DNA from 2 places in the Variovorax paradoxus genome. Region 1 is predicted to be linked to the other one. Evidence: riboswitches for the same ligand, from Rfam matches in the RefSeq annotation. Region 1 holds a riboswitch; the other holds the start of a gene.

Region 1 (15,126 bases):
CTCGCGCGCACCGACGCTGCGATGAGCGCGGGTTCGCGCTCGGCCGGCACTGTACGCACCCATTGCACGAAGGCGTCGCGGCTGGCGCGGTTGAGCGTGGTCTGCTGCCAGTCCATCCAGCGTTCGGCGTCGAAGCGCGCCGCCAGTTCACTTGGGTAGAACTTGCCGTGCGAATGCTTGGCGCACAGGTAGCGCACGATCACGTTCGATTCCCAGAGCGTGACGCGCTCGCTGCCTTCGCCGTCGTCGATGGTGGGCACCATCGCGTTCGGGTTGAGAGCCAGGTATTCGGGCGTTTGCACCACGCCGAAACGGCCGCCGGCTTCGGTGCGTTGAAAGTCGAGCCCGAGTTCTTGCGCGCACCAGACGACTTTGCGCACGTTGATCGAACTGATGCGGCCCCAGATGTTGAGCATGGTGTTCAGCTTCCTTGAGCAGGTGTGGCGGACAGGGCAGAAGGCATGGAAGGACGGTCGAGCAGCAGCAGGCGAATTGCCAGGCCGACCATCACCAGCGCCAGCAGGCCGCGCTGGAATCTTTCAGCCCCCGGGCGGCGCTGCAGCCAGCGGCCTACTTGCCCGCTGCATGCGCCGAGCAGCGTGTTGAATGCGAGCGCGGCAGCCGAGAGCATGACGCCGAGCTGCACCAGTTGCAAGGGCACGCTGCCGCGCGCCGGGTCGACGAATTGCGGCAGGAACACCATGAAGAACAGCAGTGCCTTCGGATTGACCAGGTTGTTGAAAAAGGCCATGCGCACGATGCGTCCGAAGGCGGAGGGCTGCGCGCGTGTGCCGCCGGGCAATCCGCCGTTGCTGCTGCGCAGCGATTGCATTGCCAGCCACAGCAGGTACAGCGCGCCTGCATAGCGCAGCAGGTCGAAGGAAGGAGGCCATGCCGCCACCAGCGCGGTGACGCCGGTGGCGGCAAAAAGCGTGTGCACCAGGTCGGCCGACGAAATGCCGAGCGCCGCCGCAAACCCGCCGCGCGGCCCGTGCGCCACGCCGTGCGAGAGCACGAAGGCCATGTTCGGCCCGGGCGACAGGAACAGCGCGAGAACGGCGAGGAGGAATAGCGCGAGCGTGGCGAAGCTGATCATGGTGTGAACGGCAATGCGTCTTCAGGCTGTCGCGGTTGCCGCAACCTGCGGGAGGTACGGCTCGATGTTGCGCATGGCCCGTGCCACGTAGTCGTCCTTCTCGCCCACCGGCGCGACATAGTGCAACGCACTCTTCGCAGCCTCGACGCCTTCGCTGCGCGCGATGAGCCATGCCGCGAGGTAGGGCGCCGACAGGCATCCGCCGGCGGTGGCCACATTGCCGCTCGCGAAGAAAGGCTGGTTGAGCACCTCGACGCCGGCCTCCTGCACCCACGGCTTGGTCGTGAGGTCGGTGCATGCGGGCACCGCACCCAGCAGGCCCAGCTTGGCGAGCAGCAGGGTGCCCGAGCATTGCGCGCCGATCAGCTGCCGCTTGGCGTCGAGGCGGCGCAGCACGCTCATGATGGCGGGATCGGCCGCGATCTCTCGCGTGCGGATGCCGCTGCCGACGAGCACCGCCTCGGCCTCGGTGGCGGCTTCGAGCGTGGAGCTCGCATGCACGGTCACGCCGTTCATCGAGGTGACCGTGGCGCTGGGCGCGGACAGCGTCACGCGCCAGCCCGGCTTCTTGATGCGGTTGAGCACCCCGAGCGCCACCAGCGAATCGAGTTCGTTGAAGCCGTCGAAGGTCAGTATGGCAATGTGCATGGTGGTGCCTCTGTGTATGGCGTGTATGGCGGCTCAGACGGGTTCGGGCGCGAGCTTGCGTTCGGCCAGCAGCGCCAGTTCTTCGCGCAGTGCCGCTGCCAGCGCAGCGATGGCGACGTCGATCTCTTCGACGCTGGCCGTGACGAACGACAGGCGCAGCGTGCGCGGATCGCCCTGGCCCGCGTAGAACGGCGCGCCCGGAACGAAGGCAACGTTGCGCTCCACCGCCTTGGGCAGCAGCGCCACGGTGTCGATGCCCTCGGGCATGCGCGCCCACAGGAACATGCCGCCCTTGGGTGCGTTGAACTTCACGTCCAGGCCGGCCATCTCGCGCGTGAGCGCGGCGATCATCGCGTCGCGCTGGCGCTTGTAGAGCGCGCGGATGGTGGGCACGTGGCTGTCGAGGAAGTTGTCTTTCATCACCGCCGAAACCATGCGTTGCGTGAAGATGGGCGTGTGCAGGTCGACCGCCTGCTTGGCCTGCAGCAGCTTGGGATAGACGGCCTTTGGCGCGACCAGAAAGCCCAGGCGCAAGCCGGGTGCCAGCACCTTCGAGAACGAGCCCAGGTAGATGCAGCCTTCGGGGTTGCGCGCGGTCAGCGGCAGCGGCGGCGCTTCGTCGAACCACAGTTCGCCGTAGGGGTTGTCCTCGACGATCGGCAGGCCCGCAGCGGCAGCCGCGGCCGAGACCGCCGCGCGGCGCTCTTCGGTCATGGTGCGGCCGGTGGGGTTCTGGAAATTGGGCAGCAGGTAGATGAAGCGCGCATCCTTTGCCTTGGCCACCAGGTCTTCGACGATCACGCCGTCGTCGTCGCTTGCCACGCTCACGGGCTCAGGCTCCATCGGACCGAAGGCCTGCAGCGCGCCAAGGTAGGTGGGCGTTTCGACCAGCACCTTGCTGCCCGGGTCGAGCAGCACCTTGGCGACAAGATCCAGGCCCTGCTGCGAACCGGTGGTGATGAGCACCTGCGCAGGGTCGACGTTCCACGGCAGCATGTCGGCCACGGCCTGGCGCAGCGGCGCATAGCCTTCGCTCGCGGCGTATTGCAGGGCTGCCTGGCCGTCCTTGTGCAGCAGCTCGGCGCAGGCGTCGGCAAAGGCCTGGATAGGGAAGGTCTTGGGCGAGGGCAGGCCGCCGGCCAGGCTGATGATGCCGGGGCGCTCGGTGACCTTGAGGATTTCGCGCAGCACCGACGGGTTCATCTTGGCGGCGCGGGCGGCGAGTTTCCAGTTCATGATTCTTCTTTCAGGCGGGTGAGGTGAGGGGCGAATTTTCAGGATTGTTCGGCGCGCGCTGAACGCGGCGAAACGGCAGGAGCGGCCTGCGATTGCGAAAGGCGCTTGCCGAGCACCACGGTGCAGACCACTGCGGCGGCAAAACCGAGGGTCACGACATCGAGCGGCTCGCCCAGCAACGGAATGGAGGCAAGTATCGACAGAAAAGGCTGCAGCAGCTGGGTCTGGCTCACACGCAGTGCGCCGCCCATTGCAAGCCCGCGGTACCAGGCGAAGAAGCCGATCCACATCGAGAACACGCCGACATAGACGAAGCCCGCCCAAGCGGTGGTGGCGATGGGTTCCTGCGGCCACAGGAGCAACGTGGCCGGCAACGTGACAGGCAGCGCCATCACGCACACCCAGCAGATCACGCGCTCCGCGCCGAGCGACGGCGTGACCTGCGCGCCGTAGATGTAGCCGAACGAAGCCGCGATGACCGCGCCGACCAGCAGCAGATCGGCCCATTCGAAACCGAATCCGTGTCCGCTCTGGCTCGCTCGCAACACGGAGAACAGCACCACCAGCACGCTGCCTGCAACGGCACAGAGCCAGAAGCCGAGCCGTGCGCGCTGGTGCAGCACCAGGGCTGCGACCGCGGCGGTCACCAGCGGCAGCAGCGCGGTGACCACGGCCGCATGGCTGGCCGTGACCACGCGCAAGGCATAGCCCAGCAGCAGCGGATAGCCGATCACATTGCCGAGCACCGCCATGCCGAGCGGCTTCCACTGGTGCGGCGCGGGCCGGGGCGATCGCGTGGCGAGCAGGAAGATGGTCGAGAGAACACCGGCCAATGCGGCGCGGCCCAGCGTGACGAACCACGGCGAAAGCTGCGGCGCGTCTTGCGTGCCGGTGGCCAGCCGCGTCATCGGCAGGGTGACGGCGAAAAGCGCCACGCCGATCACGCCCAGCCACATGCCCAGGGTTTCGTCCTTGATCGTGAGCCGGCCGGTCATACGCTCAGCATCCACCAGGCCGTGAGCACCAGCACCAGCCCCATCGCGCGGTTGAACCACAGCAGGCGCTTGCCCTTGGAGAGCCATTCGCGCAGCAGCGCGCCGACCAGTGCATAAGTGAAGTTGCTGATGAAGGCGTAGACCAGCATCACCGGCGCGACGATGGCGAAGCGGCCGAGCTGGTCGGGTTGCCCTGCAATCCAGCCGGCGACCAGCGTGAGGGCGAGCAGCCAGGCCTTGATGTTGACGAACTGCAGCATCACGCCCTGCCCAAAGCCGATATCGAGATTGGCGCCGTCTGCACGACCGAGCGTTCCGCTGCCGCTCAGCTTGTAGGCGAGCCACAGCAGGTAACCCACGCCGAGCGCCTTGATGGCCAGGCGCAGCGACGGCACTGCCACCACCAGCGCGCCGATACCGGCCGCGCACAGCACCAGCAGCAGCGTCCAGCCCACGGGAACCGCCACGACAAAACGCATGGCGCGCGGCAGGCCGCCGTTTGCGGCCAAGGCGGTGGAGAGCGTGGTGTTGGGGCCGGGCGAGAAGCTCATCGCCGTGGCCAGCACCAGCAGCGCGGTGAATTCTTGCCAGTTCATTGCATACACTCTAAACTTTGAGACCATTACAGTTCCAATACAGTTGATCAAACATATTTGAAAACTGTATTGGCCTGCCACTCGACACAGAAGCGCAAGGCCGATGCTGACACGAACCTCCACCCAGTCGCTCACAGGGCAATTGGCCGACCGGCTGGCAGAGCGCATTCGCACCCGGCTGCTGCCGCCCGGCGCGCGCCTGCCCTCGGTGCGCGAATGCGCGCGCCAGCAGGGCGTGAGCCCCTATACGGTGGTGGCCGCCTACGACCAGCTGCTGGCACAGGGCCTGGTCGAGGCGCGCCGGCAGCGCGGCTTCTATGTGCGCGATGCGGCGCCCGCGCCGGAGGGGCGCCCGGCCAATGCGGCGCCCATGGTCGCGCAGATGATGGCGTCGCGTGTACCGGCCGATGCGAGTTCGCTCATCCGCAGCATGTTCCACAGGCCAAGCGACAAGCCGCAGCCGGGCATGGGCGTGTTTCCGCCGGACTGGATGTCGTCGACCTTCATGCCGACCGCGGTGCGCCGCATGACCAATACAGCCGCGCTGCAGGAGCTCTCGCTCCAGTACGGCGAACCCTCGGGCGATGCCGCCTTGCGGCGCAGCCTGTCGAACAAGCTCGTGGGCATCAACGTGCCGGCGGCGCCCGACCAGATCGTGACGACCGTCGGCGCTACCCATGCGCTGGACATCGTGAGCCGCACGCTGCTGCGCGCGGGCGATCCGGTCATGGTGGAAGAGCCCGGGTGGGCGCTCGAATTCGCACGGCTCGAGGCGCTGGGGATGCGCATCTTGCCGGTGCCGCGCCGCGCCGACGGACCCGACCTGGAAGTGATGGCGCAGTACTGCGCGCTGCACAGCCCAAAACTGTTCGTGAGTGTGAGCGTGCTGCATAACCCGACCGGCTACAGCCTGACGCCGGGCAGCGCGCACCGTGTGCTGAAGCTGGCCAACGAGCACGACTTCCACATCGTCGAGGACGACACCTACAGCCATCTCGCGCCCGAGCACGCCACGCGGCTCAGCGCGCTCGACGGGCTGCAGCGCACCATCTACGTGAGCGGGTTCGCAAAGATCCTTGCGCCCAACTGGCGTATCGGCTTTCTGGCCGCATCGCCCGAGTTGAAGGAGCGATTGCTCGAAACCAAGCTGCTGGCCACGCTGACCACGCCCACGCTGTTCGAGCGGGCGCTGTCATGGTGCATCGACCAGGGGCAATTGCGCCGGCATGCCGATCGCATACGCATCCGGCTCGACGGTGCGCGCAGCCGTGCGGTCAAGCTGGCCATGGCGCACGGCTGCACCTTCGCCTCGGAACCTGCGGGGCTGTTCGGCTGGGTCGATACCGGCGTGGACACCGACGCGCTCACCCAGCGCATGCTCGACCAGGGCTACCTGCTCGCGCCGGGCTCGCTCTTTCATGCGCGACGGCCGCCGAGCACGATGATGCGCATCAACTTCGCGACCTCGCAGGACGCCGCTTTCTGGAAGGTGTTCAGCAAGGTCCGTGCGGAGCTGTGACAGCTCCGGGCAGGTAAACGCGAGGGCCTCAGGCCCAAATCGCCGGTGCGTTGGAGTAAGCTGGCATCACAAGAAAACCCAACCCGGAGACCCCTGCATGAGCAACGCCAGCCAGCCTTTTGACTTCAGTCAATTTGTCCCCGGATTCGACTTTCTGAAGAATCTCGCAGGCGGTGCCGCCGCCGGATCGGGCGCTGCCACGAGCGCCGTGCCCGGTTTGCCGAGCCTTGCCAGCTGGGTAGCGCCCACGCTCAGCGTGGAAGAGGTCGACAAGCGCATCCAGGAGCTCAAGACAGTGCAATATTGGCTCGAGCAGAACGGCCATGCGCTCAAGGCGACCATCCAGGCGCTCGAGGTGCAAAAGATGACACTTTCGACCTTGCGCGGCATGAACGTGCGGATGGAAGATATCGCGAGCGCGTTCACCAAGCAGGCGGCTCCGGCTGCGCCGGTTGCTGCCCCGCCGGCGGAGCCTGAGCCACAAGTCGAGGCGGAGGAGGAAACGCCGGCACCCGCCAAAAAAGCCCGCAGCAAGCCGGCCTCGGCTGCTTCCGCATCGGGCGGCGACGGTGGCGTGATCGATCCGATGCAATGGTGGGGTTCGCTGACCGAGCAGTTCCAGCAGATCGCCACATCGGCCCTGCACGACGCGGCCCAGATCAAGGTGCCGGCGCCGGCCGCCGCTCCCGCCGCGTCAAAACCGGCAGCAAGGAAGGCGACAACAGCAACTGCCGCCAAAAAGAAGGCGCCGACCGCCGCGCGAAAGCGAACGACCGGACGGCGCTGACGTCATACGTACACACATCTTGAAGAGAACGGGTTGGCACGCATCATGAATTTGTTTCCCTCCGGTCACGCCACCCATCCGCAATGGCGCATGGCGGCCGGCCTTGTGCTGGCCCAGTTGCGCGCCCAGATGGCGCTGCCCGACTACGCCTCGGCGCCGACGCTCGGGCTGCTCTACATCACCGACCACTACGCGTCGGACGCGCAAGACATCCTCGACCACCTGAGCGCCGAGCTTCCGGAGGTGACCGACTGGTCCGGCACCGTCGGCATCGGTGTGTCGGCCAACAATGCCGAATACTTCGACGAGCCCGGCCTGAGCCTGATGCTCTGCGCGCTGCCGAGCGATCAGTACCGCGTGTTCTCCGGCGTTGCGCCGCTGGGCAACTCCGAAATGAGCGGTTTCGAGGCGCATACGGCGCTCGTGCACGCGGACCCCGCCACCCCCGACCTCACCGAACTGATCGGCGAGATGGCGGGCCGCACCGACACCGGCTATCTGTTCGGCGGCCTCTCGTCGGGCCGTGCGGGCGCCTTGCAGTTTGCAGTCGGCGGCAACGGAAACATCCGCGGCCACGGCGCCGCGGGCGGCGTGTTCTCGGGAGGTTTGTCTGGCGTGGTGTTCGGCGAGGGCGTGCGGCTGGTGTCGCGCGTCACGCAAGGCTGCCAGCCGCTGCGCTCCGGCGGGGGGCGCGAGCGCGAGATCACCGAAGCCGACGGCAACCTGCTGCTCAAGCTCGATGGTGAGCCCGCGCTCGACGTGCTGCTGGCTGACCTGCAGGTGTCGCTGGAGCGCCCGCAAGAAGCCATCGATGCCGTGCGCGCCACCCTGGTGGGCCTGGCCGATGCGGGCAGCGACGGCATTCGCCGCACCGGCGACCTCGGTGCCGACGTGCTGGTGCGCCACATCATCGGCCTGGACCCCACGCGGCGCGGCATCGCCATTGCCGACGTGGCCGAGGCCGGCATGCGCCTGACCTTCTGTCGGCGCAATGCCCAGGCCGCTCGCGCCGACCTGATGCGCATCTGCGCGGAAATCCGCGAAGAGCTGGAGCCTGAAGAGCAGACCCTGGCCACCGCGCGCGCCGTGGCGGCCGGGGAGGCCGAAGCAGCGCCGCACCCGGCGCGCCGCATCGCCGGCGCCGTGTACGTGAGTTGCTCAGGACGCGGCGGGCCGCACTTCGGCGCACCGGGCGCCGAGCTGCAGATCGTGCGGCACGCCCTGGGCGACGTGCCGCTGGTGGGGTTCTTTGCTGCGGGTGAAATTGCGCGGCATCACCTGTATGGGTATACGGGTGTTTTGACGGTGTTTACCGGCAACGACTGACCCGCCGCCCCGGCCTGATCAGGCCGGCTGGAGCACGCGCGCTGCCGGTGCAGGCATCCCGGCAAACGCGAAATCGACTTCGGGTGCGAGCCCGCTCACGATCCGCGCCACCGACTTGCCCGAGCCGCATGCATGCGTCCAGCCGAGAGTGCCGTGCCCAGTGTTCAGGTACAGGTTGGGCAGCTTCGTTTTGCCGATCAACGGCACGTTGCTCGGCGTCGCGGGGCGCAGGCCGGTCCAGAACTGCGCCTGGGTGGTGTCGCCTGCGCCGGGGAAGAGTTGTTCAACGCGCCGTACGATCGCTTCGCAGCGCACGCGGTTCAAGTCGCGGTCGTAGCCGTTGAGCTCGGCCGTTCCGGCAATGCGCAGGCGGTCGCCAGATGCCGATGTATAGCGCGAGAACACCAGCTTGAATTCATCGTCGGTCAGCGAAACCTGGTGCGCCTTTGTCGCGTCTTTTACAGGCAGCGTGACCGAATAGCCTTTGGCCGGATAGATCGGCAGGCGAATACCCAGCGGTGCGGCATACAGGGGGCTCAACGAACCCATCGCGAGCACGAAGGCATCGCCCCGAATGCGCTGGAAGCGGCCTTCGCTGTCGGTGGCTTCCACGTGGTCGATGCTGCCGCCCGCTTCGCGCAGCGCGGTCACCGTGTGGCTCATGAGGAACTTCACGCCGGCCGCTGCCGCTAGCCGTGCCATTTCGCGTGCGAAGAGGTTGGCGTCGCCGGATTCGTCTTCTGCCGTGTAAGTGGCGCCGGCCAATTGCGGACGGATGTGGGCCAGGGCGGGCTCGATCTTCACTGCCTCATCCGCGGAGATGACTTGCCGTTCGCAGCCGAGTGCGCGCATCTGCTCGGCGGGCGCAAGAGCGCTGTCGAACTCTTTCTGCGTGGTATAGAAGTGCAGGATGCCTTGCGTGCGCTGGTCGTAGGCGATGCCGGTGTCGCGCCGCAATTGCTGCAGCACTTCGCGGCTGTAGGTGCCCAGGCGCACGATCTGCTCGATGTTGTGCTTCGTGCGGCCGGGGGTGCATTCGCGCAGGAACTGCAAGCCCCAGAGCCATTGGCGCATGTCCGCGCGAATGCGAAAGAGCAGCGGGGCGTCTTCCTTGCCGAGCCACTGCAGCACCTTGAGCGGTGCGCTCGGATTTGCCCAGGGTTCGGCATGGCTGACGGAGATCTGCCCGCCATTGGCAAAACTGGTCTCGGCGGCGGGGGTGGCCTGCCGGTCGACAACGGTCACTTCGTGGCCGAGTTGCTGGAGGTAGTAAGCCGAGGTAACACCGAGCAAGCCGGCGCCAAGAACGATCACGCGCATTTCAAATACCTTTGAGGTTGAAGCGCTTGAACTGCGGGCGAGGTTTGCTATTGAATAAATAGCAAGCAACCGGACGACCGCCGTCCAAGTTGCCGCTCCCCCTGTCCTCGGTACCTGAGAGATTCACCCGCTGCGCCCGCAACGGGTTTGCTCCTTCGGTGCATCACGCGGGGTGATGGCTCTCCAGACGGCGTGTCAGTTGGTGCAGTACAGGCCCCTTGCCGAAATTTCGAGAACTTCGTCGGGCCGACCTGAGCGTTTATGGGAGTTTGCGCCTTCGGTAGGGCAACCGGGGTTGCCCGCTCTCCTGCAGTGGGCTGATTGTAGGCGGGGCTTGCGAACGCGCCAACCATTGATCCGGCCCGGCGGAGGGCCAATGGGATAATCGCCCGTTCATTCGCCAGAGGGCGATCGTTCGACAACAACAGGGGACTTCATGATCCTGGTAACCGGCGGCGCAGGCTTCATTGGCGCCAATTTCGTACTCGACTGGATCGCGCAGAGCGATGAGCCCGTCGTCAACCTCGACAAGCTGACCTATGCCGGCAATCTCGAGACGCTTGCATCGCTCAAGGGCAACCCGAGCCACATCTTCGTGCAGGGCGACATCGGCGACAGCGCCCTGGTCGATCGCATTCTGGCCGAGCACAAGCCACGTGCCGTCGTGAACTTTGCCGCGGAGTCGCACGTCGACCGCTCCATTCACGGCCCCGAAGACTTCGTGCAGACCAACGTGCTTGGTACCTTTCGCCTGCTCGAATCGGTGCGCGGCTACTGGAGCGCGCTGCCGGCCGAGCAAAAGGATGCCTTCCGCTTTCTGCATGTGTCGACCGACGAGGTCTACGGCTCGCTCTCCAAGACCGACCCTGCATTTACCGAAGAGAACAAATACGAGCCCAACAGCCCTTACTCGGCCAGCAAGGCCGCGAGCGACCATCTCGTGCGCGCCTGGCACCACACCTACGGCCTGCCGGTGGTCACCACCAACTGCTCCAACAACTACGGGCCGTTCCACTTTCCCGAGAAGCTCATCCCCCTGATGATCGTCAACGCGCTGGTCGGCAAGCCCCTGCCGGTTTACGGCGATGGCATGCAGGTGCGCGACTGGCTCTACGTGAAGGACCATTGCAGCGCCATCCGCCGCGTGCTCGAGGCCGGCAAGCTGGGCGAGACATACAACGTCGGCGGCTGGAACGAGAAGCCCAACATCGAGATCGTGAACACCGTGTGTGCGCTGCTCGACGAACTGCGCCCGCGCGCAGACGGCAAGCCCTACAAGGAACAGATCAGCTACGTCACCGATCGCCCCGGCCACGACCGGCGCTACGCCATCGACGCACGCAAGCTGGAGCGTGAGCTGGGCTGGAAGCCCGCCGAAACCTTCGACACCGGCATCCGCAAGACCGTCGAGTGGTACCTCGCCAATGGCGAATGGGTGCGCAACGTGCAAAGCGGTGCGTACCGCGAATGGGTCGAAAAGCAATACGACACGACAAAGGCGACCGCATGAAGTTGCTGCTGCTGGGCAAGGGCGGACAGGTCGGCTGGGAGCTGCAGCGCAGCCTTGCGCCGTTGGGCGAACTGGTGGCGCTCGATTTCGACAGCACCGATTTCAACGCCGACTTCAGCCGTCCGGAGCAGCTTGCCGAGACCGTGCTCAAGGTTCGGCCTGACGTGATCGTCAATGCGGCCGCACACACGGCCGTCGACAAGGCCGAGAGCGAGCCCGACTTTGCGCGCAAGCTCAACGCCACCTCGCCCGGCGTGGTGGCCGAAGCCGCCGGGCAGATCGGCGCGCTCATGGTGCATTACTCGACCGACTACGTGTTCGACGGCAGCGGCAGCAAGCCCTGGCAGGAAGACGACGCCACCGGACCCCTCAGCGTGTATGGCCGCACAAAACTCGAGGGTGAGCAACTGGTGGCTGCGCACTGTGCCAAGCACCTGATCTTTCGCACCAGCTGGGTGTTTGCTGCGCGCGGCGGCAACTTCGCAAAGACCATGCTGCGGCTTGCCAAGGAGCGCGACAAGCTGACCGTCATCGACGATCAGTTCGGTGCGCCGACAGGTGCCGAGCTGCTCGCGGACATAACCGCGCATGCGATTCGCGCCACCTTCCAGGACCCTTCCAAGGCGGGCCTGTATCACGCGGTGGCCGGTGGGGAGACCACCTGGTGCGGCTATGCGCGCTTCGTTCTCGAGATAGCGCAACAGGCCGGCGTCGAGCTCAAGGCTGGGCCCGATGCTGTCGAAGCTGTGCCGACCAGCGCGTTTCCGACGTCAGCGAAACGGCCACACAACTCGCGCCTCGACACCGCCAAACTGCAGACCATTTTTGGTCTACGCCTGCCGCCCTGGCAGGAAGGCGTTGCGCGCATGCTGCGCGAGACGCTCTGAAGAGTAAATTCACACGAGAAGAAACGCATGACCACAACGCAACGCAAAGGCATCATTCTCGCCGGGGGCTCGGGCACCCGGCTGCACCCCGCAACGCTGGCGATAAGCAAACAGCTGCTACCGGTGTATGACAAGCCGATGATTTATTACCCGCTCAGCACGTTGATGCTGGGTGGCATGCGCGACATCCTGATCATTAGCACGCCGCAGGACACGCCGCGGTTCCAGCAACTGCTGGGCGATGGCAGCCAGTGGGGCATGAACCTGCAGTACGCGGTGCAGCCGAGTCCGGATGGACTTGCGCAGGCGTTCATCATCGGGGACAAGTTCGTAGGTAACAACCCCAGCGCGCTGGTTCTGGGGGACAACATCTTCTACGGGCATGACCTCGTGCATCTGCTCGCCGATGCCGACGCGAAGCAGTCGGGTGCGACGGTATTCGCGTACCACGTGCAAGACCCCGAGCGCTACGGCGTGGTGGCGTTCGATGCCAAGGGCAAGGCCAGCAGCATCGAAGAAAAGCCGTTGAAGCCGAAGAGCAGCTATGCGGTGACGGGCTTGTATTTTTACGATAACCAGGTCGTTGACATCGCCAAGGCAGTGAAGCCCAGCGCGCGCGGCGAGCTGGAAATCACCGCTGTCAACCAGGCGTATCTCGGCCTCGATCAGTTGAGCGTGCAGATCATGCAGCGCGGGTACGCGTGGCTGGATACCGGCACGCACGAGAGCTTGCTGGAGGCGGGGCAGTTCATTGCAACTCTGGAGCACCGGCAAGGACTGAAGATTGCCTGCCCGGAGGAGATCGCGTGGCGCAACAGATTCATTACGACCGAGCAACTCCAAAAGCTCGCCGGGCCGCTGGAGAAGAGTGGCTACGGCAGGTATCTGAAGCACTTGCTGAATGACGAGGTACGCTCATGAAGGTCACGCCGACCTTGATCCCTGATGTCCTCGTCATCGAGCCGAAGGTGTTCGGCGATGCAAGAGGCTTCTTCATGGAGAGCTTCAATAGCAAGGCCTTCGATGAGGCTGTAGGCCGGCACGTGGAGTTTGCTCAAGATAACCATTCGCGATCGGCGAAGGGCGTCCTTCGAGGGCTGCACTACCAGGTGCAGCAAACGCAGGGAAAGCTGGTGCGCGTGGCGCGCGGTGCGGTGTTCGATGTGGCCGTGGACATCCGCAAGTCGTCACCGACCTTCGGGCGGTGGGTCGGCATTGAGCTCACGGAGGACAACCACAAGCAATTGTGGGTCCCTGAAGGCTTGGCGCACGGCTTCCTTGTCCTGAGCGAGTCGGCGGATTTCTTGTACAAGGCCACGGACTACTATGCGCCCGCGCACGAGCGCGCCATCCGCTGGGATGACCCGAAACTTGGCATCGAGTGGCCGGAAACGGGTGTCCTACCGCAGTTGTCCGGCAAGGACTTGCAAGCCTCGACGATGGACAATGCGGAGTTCTTTCCGTGAAGGCTCGAGCGATTTCGAAACAGCATTTGCCGGCCGGAAGGTCTTAGTGACGGGACGTACGGGTTTGACTGGCGGACGGTGTGCCTCTGGCGGCATTCGCTTGAACCATTGTGTGTTGCGGGGCGTGTTCACCGTCGTCGCAAAATGGCGACATCCGAGACGGCATGCGCACCAGGATCAATGGACAGAACGTCGGCTCGAAATGGGGCGGCGACGGGCGTTTTGAACGCTTCGGCGCCCAGGGCTGTTGGCAAGCGGCCGCAACTAGCTGATCCTGACTTCACGGTCGACCGGAACTTCTTTGGTCTTTCCGTGCGTACGGACTGGGTTGCGCTCGAACTAGTTTGAGAAGTACTCCGGGAAATCATCAGAGCGAGAAATGAATTGAAGAAGATCGCCATCGTCCAGTCCAACTACATACCCTGGAAGGGGTACTTCGACCTGATCGCGGCTGTCGATGAGTTCGTGCTGTACGACGACATGCAATACACCCGGCGTGATTGGCGTAATCGCAATCAGATCAAGACGCCGCAAGGTGTCCAATGGCTCACGGTTCCGGTCGTAGTCAAAGGCAAGTACACGCAAAAGATCAAGGACACCGAGATCGACGGCACCGACTGGGCGACGCTTCACTGGAAGGCTTTCGAACAGAACTACCGGCGTGCAGCGCATTTCGAAGAGATTGCGCGGTGGCTCGCGCCGTACTATCTTTCCACCCCGTTCCCGGTGCATCTGTCTGCGCTGAATCGCGGCTTGATTGAAGCGGTCTGCGCCTATCTCGGCATCACCACCCGGATCACCAGTTCATCCGACTATGTGTTGAGCGAGGGCAAGACTGAACGCCTCGCGGACATCTGCGTGCAGGCTGGCGCCGACGAATACTTTTCGGGTCCGGCCGCGAAGGACTACATGGACGAGTCGGTCTTCACGAAGCGGGGGGTTGGCCTGCATTGGTTCGATTATTCGTCTTATCATGAGTATCCGCAGTTGTGGGGCGAATTCACGCACGGGGTAACCGTGCTGGACCTTCTGTTCAACTGCGGCCGGGAAGCACCGGGCTTCATGAGGTATGTAGGCAAATGAAGCTGTCCATCGTCGCGACGCTCTACCAGTCGCAGCCATACATAGTTGAGTTCCACCGCCGCGCCAGTGCTGCGGCGCGCTCACTCGTGGGCGAGGACTACGAGATCATCCTCGTCAACGACGGTTCTCCCGATCGGAGTCTCGACGTCGCAGTGCAGCTTACGGCCCAGGATCCGCATCTTGTGGTCGTCGACCTGTCGCGCAACTTCGGGCATCACAAGGCCATGATGACGGGGCTTGGGGAGGCCCGCGGAGACCACGTCCTCCTTATCGATAGCGACCTTGAGGAGGAGCCGGAGTGGCTTCAGCCCTTCTGGCGGCAAATGAACGAGGACGCGAGCGACGTTGTCTACGGAGTACAGGCGGCGCGCAAGGGCGGCGGCTTCGAACGGCTGACGGGCGCGGTCTTCTACAAGCTGTTCCGGCTGCTCACCGGCATTGCGCAACCCGACAATATCGTCACCGCACGCCTGATGACGCGCCGCTACGTCGATGCCCTTCTGCTGCACCGCGAACGCGAACTAAACATTGGCGGCCTCTGGATCATCACGGGCTTTCGGCAAACGCATCGGGTGGTGAAGAAGCATTCCTCGAGTCCGACCACTTATTCGCTATCGAGAAAAGTCAGTCACCTCGTAAATGCGGTGACGTCGTTCA
Region 2 (15,126 bases), 1.0 Mb from region 1:
CGCGCCGTGCTCGACGGCCCGATCGGCCAGGACCTGCTCACCAAATTCGACGCCAAGGGTTTCAAGGCGCTGGCCTGGGCGGAGAACGGCTTCCGCCACATGACCAACAGCAAGCGCGACGTGAAGGCGCCGGAAGACTTGAAGGGCCTGAAGATGCGCACCATGGAAAACCCGGTGCACATTGCGGCCTACAAGACCTTCGGCATTGTCACCACGCCCATGGCCTTCCCCGAAGTGTTTACCGCCCTGCAGCAAGGCACGGTCGATGGGCAGGAAAATCCGCTGTCGGTGATCATCTCGGCCAAGTTCGACCAGGTGCAAAAGCACCTTTCGCTCACCGGCCACGTCTACTCGCCGTGCATTTTCCTGATGAACAAGGCAGCGTTCGACAAGCTCAGCGCGGCCGACAAGCAGGCCTTCCTCGAGGCTGCCAAAGAAGGCACCAAGGCCAACCGCGCACGCGTGGACGAAGACGATGCCAAGGGCGTGGCCGACCTGCGCGCCAAAGGCATGACGGTGATCGACAACATCGACAAGACCAAGTTCGTCACCGCCCTGGGGCCGGTGAATGCACAGTTCGAAAAGGACTTCGGCAAGGCCAACCTCGACAAGATCCGCGAGTTCAAGTGAATTCGATGATGCTATCTCTTCGATAGCATCGGTGCCCGCTCAGTTCGATCTGGCGGGCTTTTTTGTTTTCAACATCACGACTGCAGATGAAAGAAAAATTTCTCGGCATCGAGCGCTGGACGACCGGCTTCTCGATGATCGCCGCCTGCGTGATGCTGGTCATCGCCTCCGGCTTGGGCGTGTTCCAGATCATCACGCGCTTCGTGCTCGAGCAGCCCGCCGAATGGAGCGAGATCCTGATCCGCATGAGCCTGATCTGGATGGTGTTCCTTGGCATTCCCATGGCTTTTCGCCAAGGGGCGATGGTGAGCGTGGACGTGCTCTACCGCTGGAGCCCGCCGCGCGTCAAACGCGTGCTCGACGCCGTGGTGAGTCTTGCGGCACTGGCGCTGATGCTGGTCATTCTGTGGTGGGGCTGGGACTACGCCATGCGGGGCCGCGTGCAATCGATGGCCGGGCTCGAAAGCATTTCGATGATGTGGTCGTACCTGGCGCTGCCGGTCGGTTCCGTTTTTTGCCTGTTCGGCATCGTTGGTAATTTTCTCGATCCCAAGCGGCTCGAACTGGAGACCGCGCAATGACCCCCGTGATGGTTGCAACGATGGTGCTGTGTTTTGCACTGTCGGTTTCAGTGGCGGTGTCCATCGGGCTCGCATCGATCCTGGGTATCCAGGTGGCCAACGTGAACATGCTCATCTCCGTAAAGGAGATGTTCAATTCGATCAACAAGTTTCCGCTGGCGGCCATTCCCTTCTTCATCCTGGCTGGCAACCTGATGGAAACCGGCGGCATCTCGCGCCGGCTGGTCGAATTTGCCAAGAGCATTGTGGGCGGTGTGCAGGGCGGCCTGCCGATGACCTGCGTGCTCACCTGCATGATCTTCGCGGCGGTGTCGGGCTCTTCGGTGGCCACCACCTTTGCCATCGGCGCCATCCTGATTCCGGCGCTCATCAAGCACGGCTACCCCACCGCGTACGCGGCGGCGCTTCAGGCCACCAGCGCCGAGCTGGGCGTGATCATTCCGCCTTCCATTCCGATGATTCTGTACGGCGTGAGCGCCGAGGTGTCCATCGGCGAGCTGTTCATTGCGGGCTTCGGCCCCGGCATTCTCATCAGCCTGGCGCTGATGCTGTTCGTCTGGGTGTATTGCAAGTGGAAGGGCTGGGGCAAGAACGACGGCGACGGCCGCATGTCCTTCGGCAAGGCGACCTGGCAGGCCGGCTGGGCACTGCTGATGCCAGTGATCATCCTGGGCGGCATCTACGGCGGCATCTTTACCCCCACCGAGGCTTCGGCGGTGGCGGTGTTCTATGCGCTGGTGGTCGGCATGGTGATCTACCGGGAGATCAAGCTCAAGGACCTGTACCTCATCCTGCGCAAGTCGGTGCTGTCGTCGGCGGTGATCATGTTCATCATCGCCAACGCGGGCCTGTTCGCCTTCCTGATCACGCGCGCGGGCGTGCCCGACGCCATCGGCCATTGGCTGCAGGAGGTGCTGAAGTCGCCGGCCATGTTCCTTTTGGGCGTGAACGCGGCGCTGTTCATCATCGGCATGTTCATCGAGACCAGTGCGGCCATCATCGTGCTCGCGCCCATCCTGGCGCCGGTGGCGGTGCACTTCGGCATCGACCCGGTTCATTTCGGGCTCATCATGGTGGTGAACCTCGCGCTCGGCATGATCACCCCGCCCTTCGGCGTGAACCTGTTCGCGGCGTGCACGGTAGCGCGCATATCGCTCGACCGGATCGTGAAGTACCTCATTCCCTTCGTGCTGGTGATCCTGGCCTGCCTGATGGTGATTACCTACGTGCCGTGGATATCGCTCGCGCTGCGCGACCTGGTGTACGCCAAGTAGCAGGCGACGCAAAAACCAGAGAGAAAAAGGGCAGCCTTCGCGGGCTGCCTTTTTTTATGCGGCAAATGCCCCTGTAAGGCAAACGTTTCACAAAGATGTCACCAGCCGCAACGATGCTGCAGCCTTCGATTCCGAAAGCTGTGGCGCCATGTTTCCCACCAAGACCGACAAGGCACGCGACGAGCTGCAAGGCGGGCAACGCACGCTCAGCCAGCGCGAGCGCGCGTTGCTGCTGATGGCCGACGGCCGGCGTTCGCTGACCGACTTCAGCCCACTGTTCGCGAGCCGCGACGAAGCCGAACAGACGCTGCGGGCGCTCATGAACCGCGGGTACCTGCACGACGCACAGGCCGCCGAGCCCAAAGCCGCCCCACCCGTTTCGGCGAGCCCGACACACCCGCCGATTCCGGCTCCTGCGGCGGAGCCCATTCGCGTGGCGACCTCGACCGACAATTTCGACGGCAAGCGCTCCCTCGCCACCACACGCATGTTCCTGTTCGACATCTGCGAGCGCATGTTCGTGCGGCGCGACCCCAAGTTCGCGGTGCAGATACGCGATGCGCTGCGCGAAGCCCGCGACCGCGACGCCATGCTGACGATTGCCGCGCTGATGCTCAACGAAGTCGAGAAAACCGCAGGCGCCGAGCGGGCCGAATCGCTGCGCGAGCGTATCGAAAGGTTGCTGCCGCCCGCTTCGGAAACCGTGCACTGAGGCCTTCCGCGATCCACTACACTTCGAAGGGTCAGGAGAGAGCTTCGCCACGCGAGGCCGCCGAAGGCGCAGGGGTTCCCCGAACGCTCAGGCAAAAGGACTGACAAGGCGCTGGCGCATGCCGGCGTTTCCTTGCTGGAGAGAGGCCCCTGCATCTTGCCGATGCGGCGGCCCACCGAAGGAGCAAACCCCGATCGTGGGGCGAATCTCTCAGGTAAAGCGGACAGCAGGGGTGGCCCATGGCTCGCGCCATGGAATTCGACTGCCCCTTTGGAGTGCCCCGTGGCCGCTTCCGCTTCATCATCCGACGCCCCATTGCTCAAGACGCCCCTGCACGACCTGCATGTGGAACTGGGCGCCCGCATGGTGCCTTTTGCCGGCTATTCCATGCCGGTGCAGTACCCCGCCGGCCTGATGGCCGAGCACAAGCACACGCGCGACGCGGCCGGCCTGTTCGACATTTCCCACATGGGCCAGCTGCGCCTGGTGGGGCCAGACGCCGCTGCCGCATTCGAAACCCTGATGCCGGTCGACGTAATCGACCTCGCCCCCGGCAAGCAGCGCTATGGGCTGCTGCTGAACGACGAAGGCGGCATCCTCGACGACCTGATGTTCTTCAACGAGGGGCACGGCTCGATCTTCGTGATCGTGAACGGCGCCTGCAAGGTGGCCGACCTCGCGCATATCCAGCAGAAGATCGGCGCACGCTGCGACGTGCAGCCTATGCCCGACCATGCACTGCTCGCGCTGCAAGGCCCGCAGGCCGCCACGGTGCTGGCCCGCTTGTCGCCCGGCATCGAGCGCTTTGTGTTCATGACCGGCGGCGCGGTGAAGATCGGCGGCATTCCGGCCTTTGCCACGCGCAGCGGCTACACGGGCGAAGACGGCTTCGAGATTTCGGTCGCCGGCAAGGATGCCGACGCCCTCGCCCGCCTGCTGCTGGCGCAGCCCGAGGTCAAGCCCATCGGCCTGGGCGCGCGCAATTCGCTACGGCTCGAAGCCGGGCTCTGCCTGTACGGCAACGACATCGAGACCACCACCACGCCCGTCGAGGCCTCGCTCAACTGGGCGATCCAGAAGGTGCGCCGCACGGGCGGCGCGCGCGAAGGCGGCTTTCCGGGTGCGGCCAAGGTGCTGGCGCAACTGGCCGCCGCTACGGCCGGCGCCGCGGGCCGCACCGACCACGACACCCTGAAGCGCAAGCGCGTCGGCCTTGTGGCGCTGGAACGCGTTCCGGTACGCGACGGCACGCTCCTGCAATCTTTCGAAGGCCGGGACATCGGCATTGTGACCAGCGGCCTGCTCGGCCCGACGGCCGATCGCCCGGTTGCCATGGGCTACGTGGCCACCGCGTTTTCAGAGCCTGGCACGCGCGTGCAGGCCATCGTGCGCGGCAAGCCGGTGCCGATGGAAGTCTCGACCCTGCCCTTTGTGCCGGCCCGCTATTACCGCGGCTAGGCTCTGCGCTGCCTGAATCAGATCATTTTTTCCACGAGGAGTTTTTCACCATGAGCATCAAGTACACCAAGGACCACGAATGGGTCTCGGCCGAAGGCGACGCTGCTACAGTCGGCATTACCGTTCACGCACAGGATGCGCTGGGCGACGTGGTCTTTGTCGATCTGCCCGAAGTGGGCAAGACCTTTGCGCAAGGTGAAGTGGCCGGTGTCGTCGAATCGGTCAAGGCCGCGGCCGATGTGTTCATGCCCGTGTCGGGCGAGATCACCGAAGTGAACGAAGCGCTCCGCGCCGATCCCTCGCTCGCCAACACCGACCCGCTGGCCGCTGGCTGGTTCTTCAAGGTCAAGCTCAGCGAACCGTCGCAACTCGACGCGCTGCTCGACGCCGCCAGCTACGACAAGTTCGCCGCCGAATCCTGATCCGCCGGGTTCTTCAGCCGCCCTTCCTCATTCCCCGAGCCTTTACCGCCATGCCGATTCCCGCCCAGCCTTCCCTGCAACAACTAGAGAACGCCGAAGAATTTCTCGCCCGCCACATCGGCATCGATGCGGAAGACGAGGCGCGCATGCTGCCGGTGATCGGCTCGGAAACGCGGGCGGAGCTCATCGACGGCATCGTGCCCGCGGCCATTCGACGCGCCAGGCCGATGCGGCTGCCCGCGCCGGTGACCGAGGCGGACGCGCTGGCCGAACTGAAGGCCATTGCGGCGAAGAACAAGGTGTTCAAGAGCTTCATCGGCCAGGGCTACTACGGCACGCACACGCCGGGCGTCATCTTGCGCAACGTGCTCGAGAACCCCGCCTGGTACACCGCCTACACGCCCTACCAGGCCGAGATTTCGCAGGGCCGCATGGAAGCGCTGCTCAACTTCCAGACCATGGTGTGCGACCTGACGGGCATGGCCATTGCCAACGCCTCGATGCTCGACGAAGCCACGGCCGCCGCCGAGGCGATGACGCTCGCCAAGCGCAGCGTGAAGAGCAAGAGCAACGTGTTCCTGGTGTCGGGCGACTGCCACCCGCAGACCATCGAGGTCATCAAGACGCGCGCCGCGCCGCTGGGCATCGAGGTGAAAGTGAGCACCGTGTCGGAGACGCTGCCGCACCTGATGGCGAGCTGCGAATTCTTCGGCGTGCTCGCGCAGTACCCCGCCACCACCGGCCACGTGCATGACCTGCGCCCGCTCGCGGGCCATGCGCACCAGTGCGACGCCGCCTTCTGCGTGGCCGCCGACCTGCTCGCGCTCACCCTGCTCGCGCCGCCGGGCGAATGGGACGCGGACATCGTCTGCGGCACCACGCAGCGCTTCGGCATGCCGCTGTGCAACGGCGGCCCGCACGCCGCCTACCTGGCCTGCCGCGACGAGTTCAAGCGCTCGCTGCCGGGCCGTCTCGTCGGCGTGAGCGTCGACACGCACGGCCAACCCGCCTACCGCCTCGCGCTGCAAACGCGCGAGCAGCACATTCGCCGTGAGAAGGCCACTTCGAACATCTGCACCGCGCAGGTGCTGCCGGCCGTTGTGGCCAGCATGTACGCCGTGTACCACGGGCCCGATGGCCTGACGCGCATTGCGCAGCGCGTGGCGGCGCTCACCGCCATCCTTGCGCAGGGTCTGGCGCAAATGGGCCGCGAACCCGTCAACGGCACCGCCTTCGATTCGCTCACCATCCGCACGGGCGAGGACACGCCGAAGATCATCGAGCGCGCCACCGCGGCCGGCGTCAACTTGCGCCAGCGGCTGCAGCAGCACCTGGGCATTTCGCTCGACGAAACCACGACGCGCGCCGACATCGAAACGCTCTGGGCCCTGTTCGTGCCCGTGGGCACGCCGATGCCGCGTTTCGACGACCTGGCCAACACCGCGCCGCGCCTGCCCGAAGACCTGCGCCGCACCAGCGCCTTTCTGACGCACCCGGTGTTCAACACGCACAAGAGCGAGACGGCGATGCTGCGCTACATCCGCAGCCTCTCGGACAAGGACCTGGCGCTCGACCGCAGCATGATTCCGCTGGGCAGTTGCACGATGAAGCTCAACGCGACCAGCGAGATGATCCCCATCACCTGGCCCGAGTTCGCGAACATCCACCCCTTCGCGCCCGCCGAGCAGCAGCAAGGCTATGCGCAGCTCGATGCGCAGTTGCGCGCATGGCTGTGCGAAGCCACCGGCTACGCGGGCATCAGCCTGCAGCCCAATGCCGGCTCGCAGGGCGAGTACGCGGGCCTGCTGGCGATCAAGTCCTTCCATGAGGCCAAGGGCCAGGGCCATCGCAACATCTGCCTGATTCCCTCGTCGGCGCACGGCACCAACCCCGCAAGCGCCCAGATGGTCGGCCTGCAGGTGGTGGTGACCGCCTGCGACGCGCAGGGCAACGTCGACATGGACGACCTGAAGCGCGCCTGCGAAAAGCACAGCGACAAGCTGGCCGCGGTGATGATCACCTACCCCAGCACGCACGGCGTGTTCGAAACCCGCGTGAAAGAGCTCTGTGAGCTGGTGCACGAGCACGGCGGCCGCGTGTATGTCGATGGCGCCAACATGAATGCGCTGGTCGGCGTGGCCGCGCCGGGCGAATTCGGCGGCGACGTGAGCCACCTGAACCTGCACAAGACCTTCTGCATTCCGCACGGCGGCGGCGGGCCGGGCGTGGGCCCGGTGTGCGTGGTCGAAGACCTGGTGCCGTACCTGCCGGGCCATGCGACGGCCGGCATTGCATCGAACGGCGTCGGTGCTGTTTCCGCGGCGCCGCTGGGCAATGCGGCCGTGCTGCCGATCAGCTGGATGTACTGCCGCATGATGGGCGCCAAGGGGCTGCAGGCCGCAACCGAAACCGCCATCCTGAGCGCCAACTACATCAGCGCGCGCCTCAAGGACCACTACCCCACGCTGTACGCAAGCCCCAACGGCCACGTTGCGCACGAATGCATCCTGGACCTGCGCCCGCTCAAGGACTCCAGCGGCGTGACCGCGGAAGACGTGGCCAAGCGCCTGATCGACTACGGCTTTCATGCGCCGACCTTGAGCTTTCCGGTGCCGGGCACGCTGATGGTCGAACCGACCGAGAGCGAGCCGCTGGCCGAGTTGGACCGCTTCGTCGACGCGATGATCGCCATTCGCGGCGAGATCCGCCGCGTGGAAGAAGGCGTCTGGCCCAAGGACGACAACCCGCTGAAGCACGCGCCCCACACCGCCGCGAGCCTGCTCGGCACCGAATGGCCGCACCCCTACTCGCGTGAGCTCGGCGCGTTTCCGCTGGCCGAACTCAAGCAGGCCAAGTACTGGCCGCCCATCGGCCGGGTCGACAACGTGTACGGTGACCGCAACCTGTTCTGCAGCTGCGTGCCAGTGGGCGAATACCAGGAAACCGAAGAGGCCTGATCAGGGGGCCTTCTTCGCTTCGCTAGCCTTCGCGGCGGTACATCGCCCACTTCACGGTGAGGATGTCCGCGGCGATCTTCGCGGCGTTCACGCCCGCGTAAGGAACGGACGGATCGAATTCGAAGGCTTCCTGGTAGCGCTTGATGTGCGCGTAGTCCCGGTCGAAGGTCATCGGCCCCATGAGGTCGGCGGGGTCGGTGCCGGCGGGCAGCGCCAGAAACTTCTCGGGATCGGTAGCACTCTGGTAGAGGTCGACGCTCATCAGGTTCATACGGTTGTCCTCGAAATCGTGAGGACAAATCATCCACGGCATCCGCAGCGCGCGCAATCGGCCCGCGCCTACACGGCGCGCGATCGGGACGCGCCTACAGCGCGATGGGTCAGCGCTGCTTCTTCTTGGCCATGTCGCCCGTGGCAATCTGCTCGCGGAAGCCGCGCAGGCTGGCCTTGAGCTTGCGCTCGTTTTCCAGCCCCACCCGCACCATGATCTTCTGGCCGGACGAGAGCGACTCGAGCTGCGGATCGGCGTATTCATAGCGCACCCAGGGCCGCTGCGACGACACGTTGCCCTTGACCTCGACGAGCCGGACCTGCACCGGGCCGGCGGGTTCAGGCGCCTGCAGCAGATGGTCGATCACGGCAATGAGCCGGTCGTTGAAATAGCGGCCTGGATAGCCAAGCTCTTCATACGCTTTCTGAAAGAGCGGATAGAGCCGCGCATACGTCTTGGCGGCCTTGGCCGGGTCGACCGACCCCGCAAGCAGCACGATGGGGTTGTAGCGCGCGGCATTGTTGGCCGCGATGGCCTGCGCGTCGCCCTTTCCTTCGGTAGCGAAGCGCTGCCTGGTGGGCTGCACGGGCCATGAGCTCGCGGGCGCCTGCTCGCGTGCCAGGTTGTCGATGGTGGCCACGAAGCGGCGCACCAAGCCATCGAACTGCACGAACTCCGCCACGTTCTTGCTGCCCAGCAAGTCGACCAGCGCCGACATCACGCGCGTGTCGGAATCGGCGACCGTGGGCAGGCTCGAATCGGGCAGCGCAATGGCATCGATGGGGTTCTTGGGCTCCAGCGATTCGGGCTGCGGCGCTGGTGCCGGTGCGGGCGTGGGGCCGTCGTTTGGCGCCCTGGCCACGGGCGAGGGTTCGACTGCCTGCGGTTGCTGCTGCTGATACCAGCGCCAGCCTAAAAAGGCGGCCGCGAGCGCCAGCAGGCCGATGACGATGAAGGTGCCGGCCGAGCTCTCGCGGCGCGGCCTGAATTCGGAGGTGTCGCTGTCGGACATGTCGGCAATATTCCTTTTGCGAGGATTGCAGTGGGAGGCGAACGGCTATGGTGCACCAGTTCTGCGGCCCTCCCCGGTGTCATCCCTCGTCATCCCGTAACGCACTGTGACGCGCCCACCAACCGAAAAAAGGCTCCTATGGGCGTGACTGGGGCGTACCCGCAGAAGCGCTGAGCGCCTGAAGCCACGCCAGCGTGCCTTGCAGCTCGGCGGGACGAATCTCGTGCCCGCCCGGAAAGTCTGCACCCGAGAGCGCCAGCGGCAAGCCACGCGCCAGTTCGCGCGTGGCTTGTGCAGCGCTTGGCGCAATCACGTTGTCGGCACTGCCATGGCTCACCCACAGCGCCTTGCCTTCGAAGGCTTCCGGCGCGGCGATGTGCGGCACCACCTGCGGCAGCAGGCGGCTGTGCCACACCATGGCGGCGCGCACCTTGGCGGGCTGCGTCAGCAACAGCGAAAGCGCCATGATGCCGCCCTGGCTGAAGCCACCGACCACCACGCGCTCCGGCGGCACGCCCAGTTGCTGCGACGCCGAGGCAATCATCTCGCCGACGAGAAAGCGGCTTTCGCGCTCCTGCTGTTCATCGATGTGCCGCTCACCGCCGGGCAGCACCTGGAACTCGAACCATGCATACGCATCGGGCGACAGCACATAGGGCGCGCGCAAGCTCAGCACATGAAACTGCGGCGGCATGCGCGGCGCAAGGCCGAACAGGTCTTGCTCGTTGCTGCCTACACCGTGCATCAGCACCAGCAGCCACGGCTCGCGCACGTTGGCATTGCAAGGCTGCTCGAGAAACTTGAAGGGCAAATGAAGTTGCGGCATGTTCTGACGGGTTCAGGCGGTTCAGGCAGCGAGATGAAAGCCCTGCGCCAGCGCGCGGGTGATCTCGGCGGCCGGCAGTTCGCTGCAACCCGTCGCGTTCTGCCCCGACCACAAGGGAGAAAAATCTCCCAGGCCCTGCGCTTCGGCCTTGGCGCGCAGCGGTGCAATGCCCGACGTAGCGAGCGGAAACTCCGGCGCCACCGCAGCGATGGGCCCCAGGTCGCGCATCAACCGGTTCATGATGCCGCGCGCCGGCCGGCCGGTGAAAAGATTGGTCAGCGCGGTGTGGCGCGCCGCGTCGCTCTTCAGCGCTGCGCGATGCAGGGCGCTGGTGGTCGCTTCGGGTGCCAGCATGTAGGCAGTGCCCACCTGTACTCCGGCGGCGCCCAGCGCCATGGCCGCAGCCACACCCTTTGCATCGGCGATGCCGCCCGCGGCAATCACCGGGAGCCGCACTGCGCGCACCACCTGCGGCAGCAAAGCAAAGGTGCCGAGCTGCGCCGTCAGGTCGAAAGAGAGAAAGTGCCCGCGATGGCCGCCCGCCTCCAGGCCTTGGGCAATGACTGCGTCCACGCCCTTCGCTTCGAGCCACAGCGCCTCGTCGACCGTGGTGGCCGAGGCCAGGATCTTCGAGCCCCACCCGCGCACCTGCGCCAGCAGCGGCTCGGGCGGCAAGCCGAAATGAAAGCTCACCACCGGCGGACGAAACTCGGCCAGCACCTCGGCAACGGCTTCGCTGAACGGGTTGCGGCCCGGGCCCGTGGGAATGGACGCTGCATCGATGCCGTGTTCGCGGTAATAAGGCGCGAGCGCGTTGCGCCAGATGTCCTCGCGTTCGGCGCTCGGCTGCGGCGAAACGTGGCAGAAGAAATTGACGTTGTACGGCTTGCCGGTGCCCGCGCGAATTGCGCCTATTTCGCTGCGGATGGCATCGTTGCCCAGCATGGCGCACGGCAGCGAGCCGAGCCCGCCGGCATTGCTCACGGCAATGGCCATGGCACTGCCCTGGATGCCGGCCATGGGCGCCTGGATCAACGGAAGTTCGGTACCTAGAAGTTGCTGCAGCGTGGTCATGTGGGTTCCTTGTGTCGTACATCACCATTGTCCAACGACTGGAAAACTCCGGCTTCCCGATGGTGCATCATGCGGGCAAGATTCCACGCGCCCAGGAGCCGTACATGCCGTCTTCCACCGACTACGAGTCGATGTTCGAATTTGCACCCATGTCTCTCTGGATCGAGGACTACAGCGGGCTGCGCCGGCTGTTCGAATCATGGCGCAGTGCAGGCGTGGTGGACCTGGTGGCCCACCTGAATGCCGAACCGGGCCGCGTGCGCGAATGCATGGCGCAACTGCAGGTAGTGAGCGTCAACCAGAGCACGCTCAACCTCTTCGGCGCCCAAAGCCAGGCCGAACTACTTTCGAAGCTCGGCAGCATCTTTCGCGACGACATGACCGCGCCGGTCATCTACGAACTCGACCAGCTCTGGCAAGGCAAGCTGTGCTTCGACAACCAGACGGTCAACTATGCGCTGGACGGCCGCAGGCTCGATGTGCATGTGCGGGTGCGGGTGCTGCCCGGCCATGAGGCGTCATGGGACCGCGTGCTGGTGTCTCTGGACGACATTACGGCGCGCGTGCGGGCCGAGCAGCTGCGCCTGGAGAGCGAACGCTATGCGCGCGAGCTGTTCGAGCGCTCGCCCGTCTCCTTGTGGGTGGAAGACTTCAGCGCGGTGAAGATCCTGCTGGACGACATCCGCAAGCGGGGCATCAGCGACTTCACCACCTTCATCAAGGTGCACCCGGAGTTCGTCACCCGCTGCATGCGCGAAATCCGCGTGATCGACGTGAACCGTGAAACCCTGCGCATGTTCGGTGCGGCCGACAAGGGCGAGCTCCTGGACAACCTCTCGGAGATCTTTCGCGACGAGATGCAAGACTCCTTCGCCGAGCAGCTGCTGGACCTCTGGAACGGCAAGATGCTGCAGCAGCGCGAGGTGATCAACTACGGGCTGACCGGCGACCTGCTGAACATCCACATGCAGTTTGCCGTGCTCGAAGACCGGCTCGCCACCTGGGACCTGGTGCTGGTCTCGCTGATCGACATCACCGCCCGCAAGAAGGCCGAGGCCTATCTGGAGTACCTGGGCAAGCACGACGTGCTCACGCAACTGCGCAACCGCGCCTTCTTCTCGGAAGAAGTGAACCGGCTGACGCGCAAGGGCCCGTGGCCGGTGTCGGTGCTGGTCATCGACATGAACGGCCTGAAGCCCGTGAACGACGAGGAAGGCCACGCCGCCGGCGACGCGCTGCTCAGGCGGGTGGGCGAGGTGCTGAGCAAGGCCGTCGATGAGCCCGGCTGGCCCGCGCGGATTGGTGGCGACGAGTTTGCCGTCGTGCTGCCCAAGACGGACGAACGCGGCGCGGAAGCAATGCGCGACCGCATTGCCTCCATGGTCGACCTGAACAACCAGTTCTATGCCGGGCAGAGCGGACGGATGCTCAACCTTGCAATGGGCGTGGCAACCTGCGAGGCCGGCGACCAGCTCGACGCGGCCCTGCAGCGCGCGGACCGCGCCATGTACGAGGAGAAGGCCCGCTACTACCGCGAAAGCATGATCGATCGCCGGCGCTAGCGGGCGCGCCGGAGAAGCAGCCGCGCCGTCACCCTAGAAAAGGATGATCCACTCGCCGCGGATATAGCGGTACTGGTAGCTGGGCCCCGAAAAAGTGGTGCTGCGGCTGTAGCCCGCGTTGAGGCGAAACACCTGCGATCCCCTCACGGGGCTCTGCAGGCTCACGTCCAGCAGCCGCGTGGGCTGGCTCAGCTCGTGATTGATATCCTCGTTGCCGAGCCCTGCGGTAACGGCGGCCGTCCAGCCCTGGAAGCGCTGGCGCCAGGCAACTGCGAACATCGATTCGCTGTAGCTCTTCGGGTTGAAATAGGCCCGGTCTACATCCTCATGGGTGCTGCGGTAGGTTCGGTAGCGTGCTTGCAGCGTCAGGCCCAGGTCCAGCGAGGGTTGGTAGATGAGGCGAATGCGGCCATGGTCCCGCCGGTTGCCGTCGGAAAAGTACTGCTGCGCCAGCAGCCCCACGAGCGTGAAATGGCTTCCCAAGCCTTGGTCGACCGCCACGCCCAGAAACGAAAAGTCGATGCCACGATCAAGCGACTTGGGTGTTTCGACCCAGTCGCGCGTAACGAGAAACTCCACCGCCGTGCTTTTTGTCGGCGCTATGCGGTAGCTGCCGTCGAGCGTCAGCAGCGTATGGCCGCCCTGCTCGAACACGCCGGCCTCCATCTGTCCGCCATTGGCAGTCCGGGTTTCGATTGAACGCGCGAGGAACGAGACCTTCTTTCCCGCCCTTCGCCAGCTGTCTTGCTGGTACTGGTAGTCGCTGAGCCGGAAGCCCAGGTAGCGGTCGGCGTTTTCAAAAGCGGGAAAAAACTCGACCGACACCCGGCGTGATTCGAAGTTGTCGCTGTCGCTGGTCAGCAAGGCTTCCGTGCCGAAAGCCATGCCGGACGTTTTTTTCTCGATTTTCTCGGCTGTATCTTCCTGTGCATGGCAGGAGGCACTCAACACCATCAGGCCTGAAATGGCGGCCGCCACATATGCCGGCGACCTGGTCATTTGGTTCCCCATGCCTTGGGCTTCCTGAACAATTCGTCCAGATAGCCGAGCACGCTGGCCGGTTGCAGAAGAAGGCTGTACAGCAGCACGTAGACAAAAAATCCCTGGATGTTCTTGCGCACCACCAGGCCGGTATTCCTGAACATGCGGCGTTCAATGGAAAACATCAGGAAACTCAGCGCAAATGCCGCCGGTATCAGCGCAAGAGTCATTGGCCCAACAATCCAGTAATAGCCGAACAAGGCAAAGATTATCCCGGGTATGAAGCCGATGGTGAACGCCAGATCGAGCCACGGGAACAACAGGTTCCAGTGAATAAAGAAGGTGGACAGCCGGAGCTTCAGCAGAATGCCTGGGTGTTTGACAAAAGCTTCCGTCATGCCGCGCGCCCAGCGCTGGCGCTGCTTGACCAGCTGCTTCAAGGTGGCCGGCACATTGGTAAACAGGCATGCATCTTCGCAATGCCCCACCCGATAGCCGGCCTTCAGCAGTGCCCATGTGAGCACGATATCTTCGCCCACGCACTCGGGCCACCCGCCAACCTCGGCCAGCGCATCCCGGTCATAAACAGAAAAGGCACCTTGGGCAACGAGGGTGCCCTGGAACAGCGACTGCACGCGCTTGATTGCGGAAATGCCGTGAAAGTAGTCCCACTCCTGGCAGCGGGTAATCCAGTTTTGCCGTGAGTTTCGGACCAGGATTTTTCCGGCAACAGCCCGCGTATTGGGCGGGTCGGCTTCATAGCGCTCGACAATGCTGGTGAGCGCCCCGCGGTACAAATACGAATCGGCATCGACGGTCACCACCAGGTCGTGCAAGACTTCCTTGAAGCCGATATTCAGCGCGCGAGCCTTGCCACCGTTCTTCTTCAGGTCGACAAAGGTGAGCCACTTATACCGCTCCAGGGCGCGCTGAACCACCTGCGCAGTGCTGTCCGCAGATCCGTCATTGATGACGATGACCTGCAATTCACCCGGATATTTTTGCTGGTCGATGCTGACCAGCGTCTCCTCGATCGAGGCTGCTTCGTTATATGCCGCAATCAGAATCGAGAGCGGCGGATAAACCGCCAGCGGCCGGTGCGGCGGCCGCTTGTCCAGAACAAGGCTGATCGCCATGAATGCGTTCATGAATCCTGGAATTATGGCAATGCCATACACCAGGAAGACGGCGAAAACAATTCCTACATGGCCTTTAAGGTCGGCCAACCAAGGGGCGGCGGCCCAGATCGAAAAGCCCATCCAGGCGCTGGCGCCGATCAATGCGATCAGAAATTTAGCTGAAACCGACAGGTAAATCGCCGAGCGCTGCGCCTTCCGGCTTTCCACTTTCATGTCGCTTCCTCGAG

What was found. Region 1 has a riboswitch for glycine ahead of QHG62_RS21915 (D-amino acid dehydrogenase). Riboswitches for the same ligand answer to the same signal wherever they lie in the genome.
Region 2: another riboswitch for glycine. It lies ahead of gcvT (glycine cleavage system aminomethyltransferase GcvT); the one in region 1 lies ahead of QHG62_RS21915 (D-amino acid dehydrogenase).

Annotation. Positions count from the first base shown of each region.
Region 1 is NZ_CP123990.1:4,546,929-4,562,054, forward strand. It holds gene QHG62_RS21870 (glutathione S-transferase family protein) at 1-416, opposite strand, end outside; gene QHG62_RS21875 (LysE family translocator) at 422-1,096, opposite strand; gene QHG62_RS21880 (DJ-1/PfpI family protein) at 1,118-1,744, opposite strand; gene QHG62_RS21885 (PLP-dependent aminotransferase family protein) at 1,778-2,980, opposite strand; gene QHG62_RS21890 (DMT family transporter) at 3,019-3,975, opposite strand; gene QHG62_RS21895 (LysE family translocator) at 3,972-4,571, opposite strand; gene QHG62_RS21900 (PLP-dependent aminotransferase family protein) at 4,675-6,090, shown strand; gene QHG62_RS21905 (PhaM family polyhydroxyalkanoate granule multifunctional regulatory protein) at 6,188-6,877, shown strand; gene QHG62_RS21910 (FIST signal transduction protein) at 6,923-8,203, shown strand; gene QHG62_RS21915 (D-amino acid dehydrogenase) at 8,222-9,523, opposite strand; glycine riboswitch at 9,615-9,720, opposite strand; glycine riboswitch at 9,753-9,843, opposite strand; gene rfbB (dTDP-glucose 4,6-dehydratase) at 9,960-11,033, shown strand; gene rfbD (dTDP-4-dehydrorhamnose reductase) at 11,030-11,920, shown strand; gene rfbA (glucose-1-phosphate thymidylyltransferase RfbA) at 11,948-12,841, shown strand; gene rfbC (dTDP-4-dehydrorhamnose 3,5-epimerase) at 12,838-13,386, shown strand; gene QHG62_RS21940 (WbqC family protein) at 13,771-14,469, shown strand; gene QHG62_RS21945 (glycosyltransferase family 2 protein) at 14,466-15,126, shown strand, end outside.
Region 2 is NZ_CP123990.1:5,586,577-5,601,702, forward strand. It holds gene QHG62_RS26650 (TRAP transporter substrate-binding protein) at 1-630, shown strand, start outside; gene QHG62_RS26655 (TRAP transporter small permease) at 717-1,211, shown strand; gene QHG62_RS26660 (TRAP transporter large permease) at 1,208-2,485, shown strand; gene QHG62_RS26665 (hypothetical protein) at 2,634-3,197, shown strand; glycine riboswitch at 3,220-3,310, shown strand; glycine riboswitch at 3,323-3,434, shown strand; gene gcvT (glycine cleavage system aminomethyltransferase GcvT) at 3,480-4,655, shown strand; gene gcvH (glycine cleavage system protein GcvH) at 4,706-5,077, shown strand; gene gcvP (aminomethyl-transferring glycine dehydrogenase) at 5,128-8,034, shown strand; gene QHG62_RS26685 (hypothetical protein) at 8,057-8,305, opposite strand; gene QHG62_RS26690 (DUF3014 domain-containing protein) at 8,415-9,317, opposite strand; gene QHG62_RS26695 (alpha/beta hydrolase) at 9,454-10,143, opposite strand; gene QHG62_RS26700 (NAD(P)H-dependent flavin oxidoreductase) at 10,165-11,217, opposite strand; gene QHG62_RS26705 (sensor domain-containing diguanylate cyclase) at 11,322-12,779, shown strand; gene QHG62_RS26710 (hypothetical protein) at 12,813-13,664, opposite strand; gene QHG62_RS26715 (glycosyltransferase) at 13,775-15,112, opposite strand.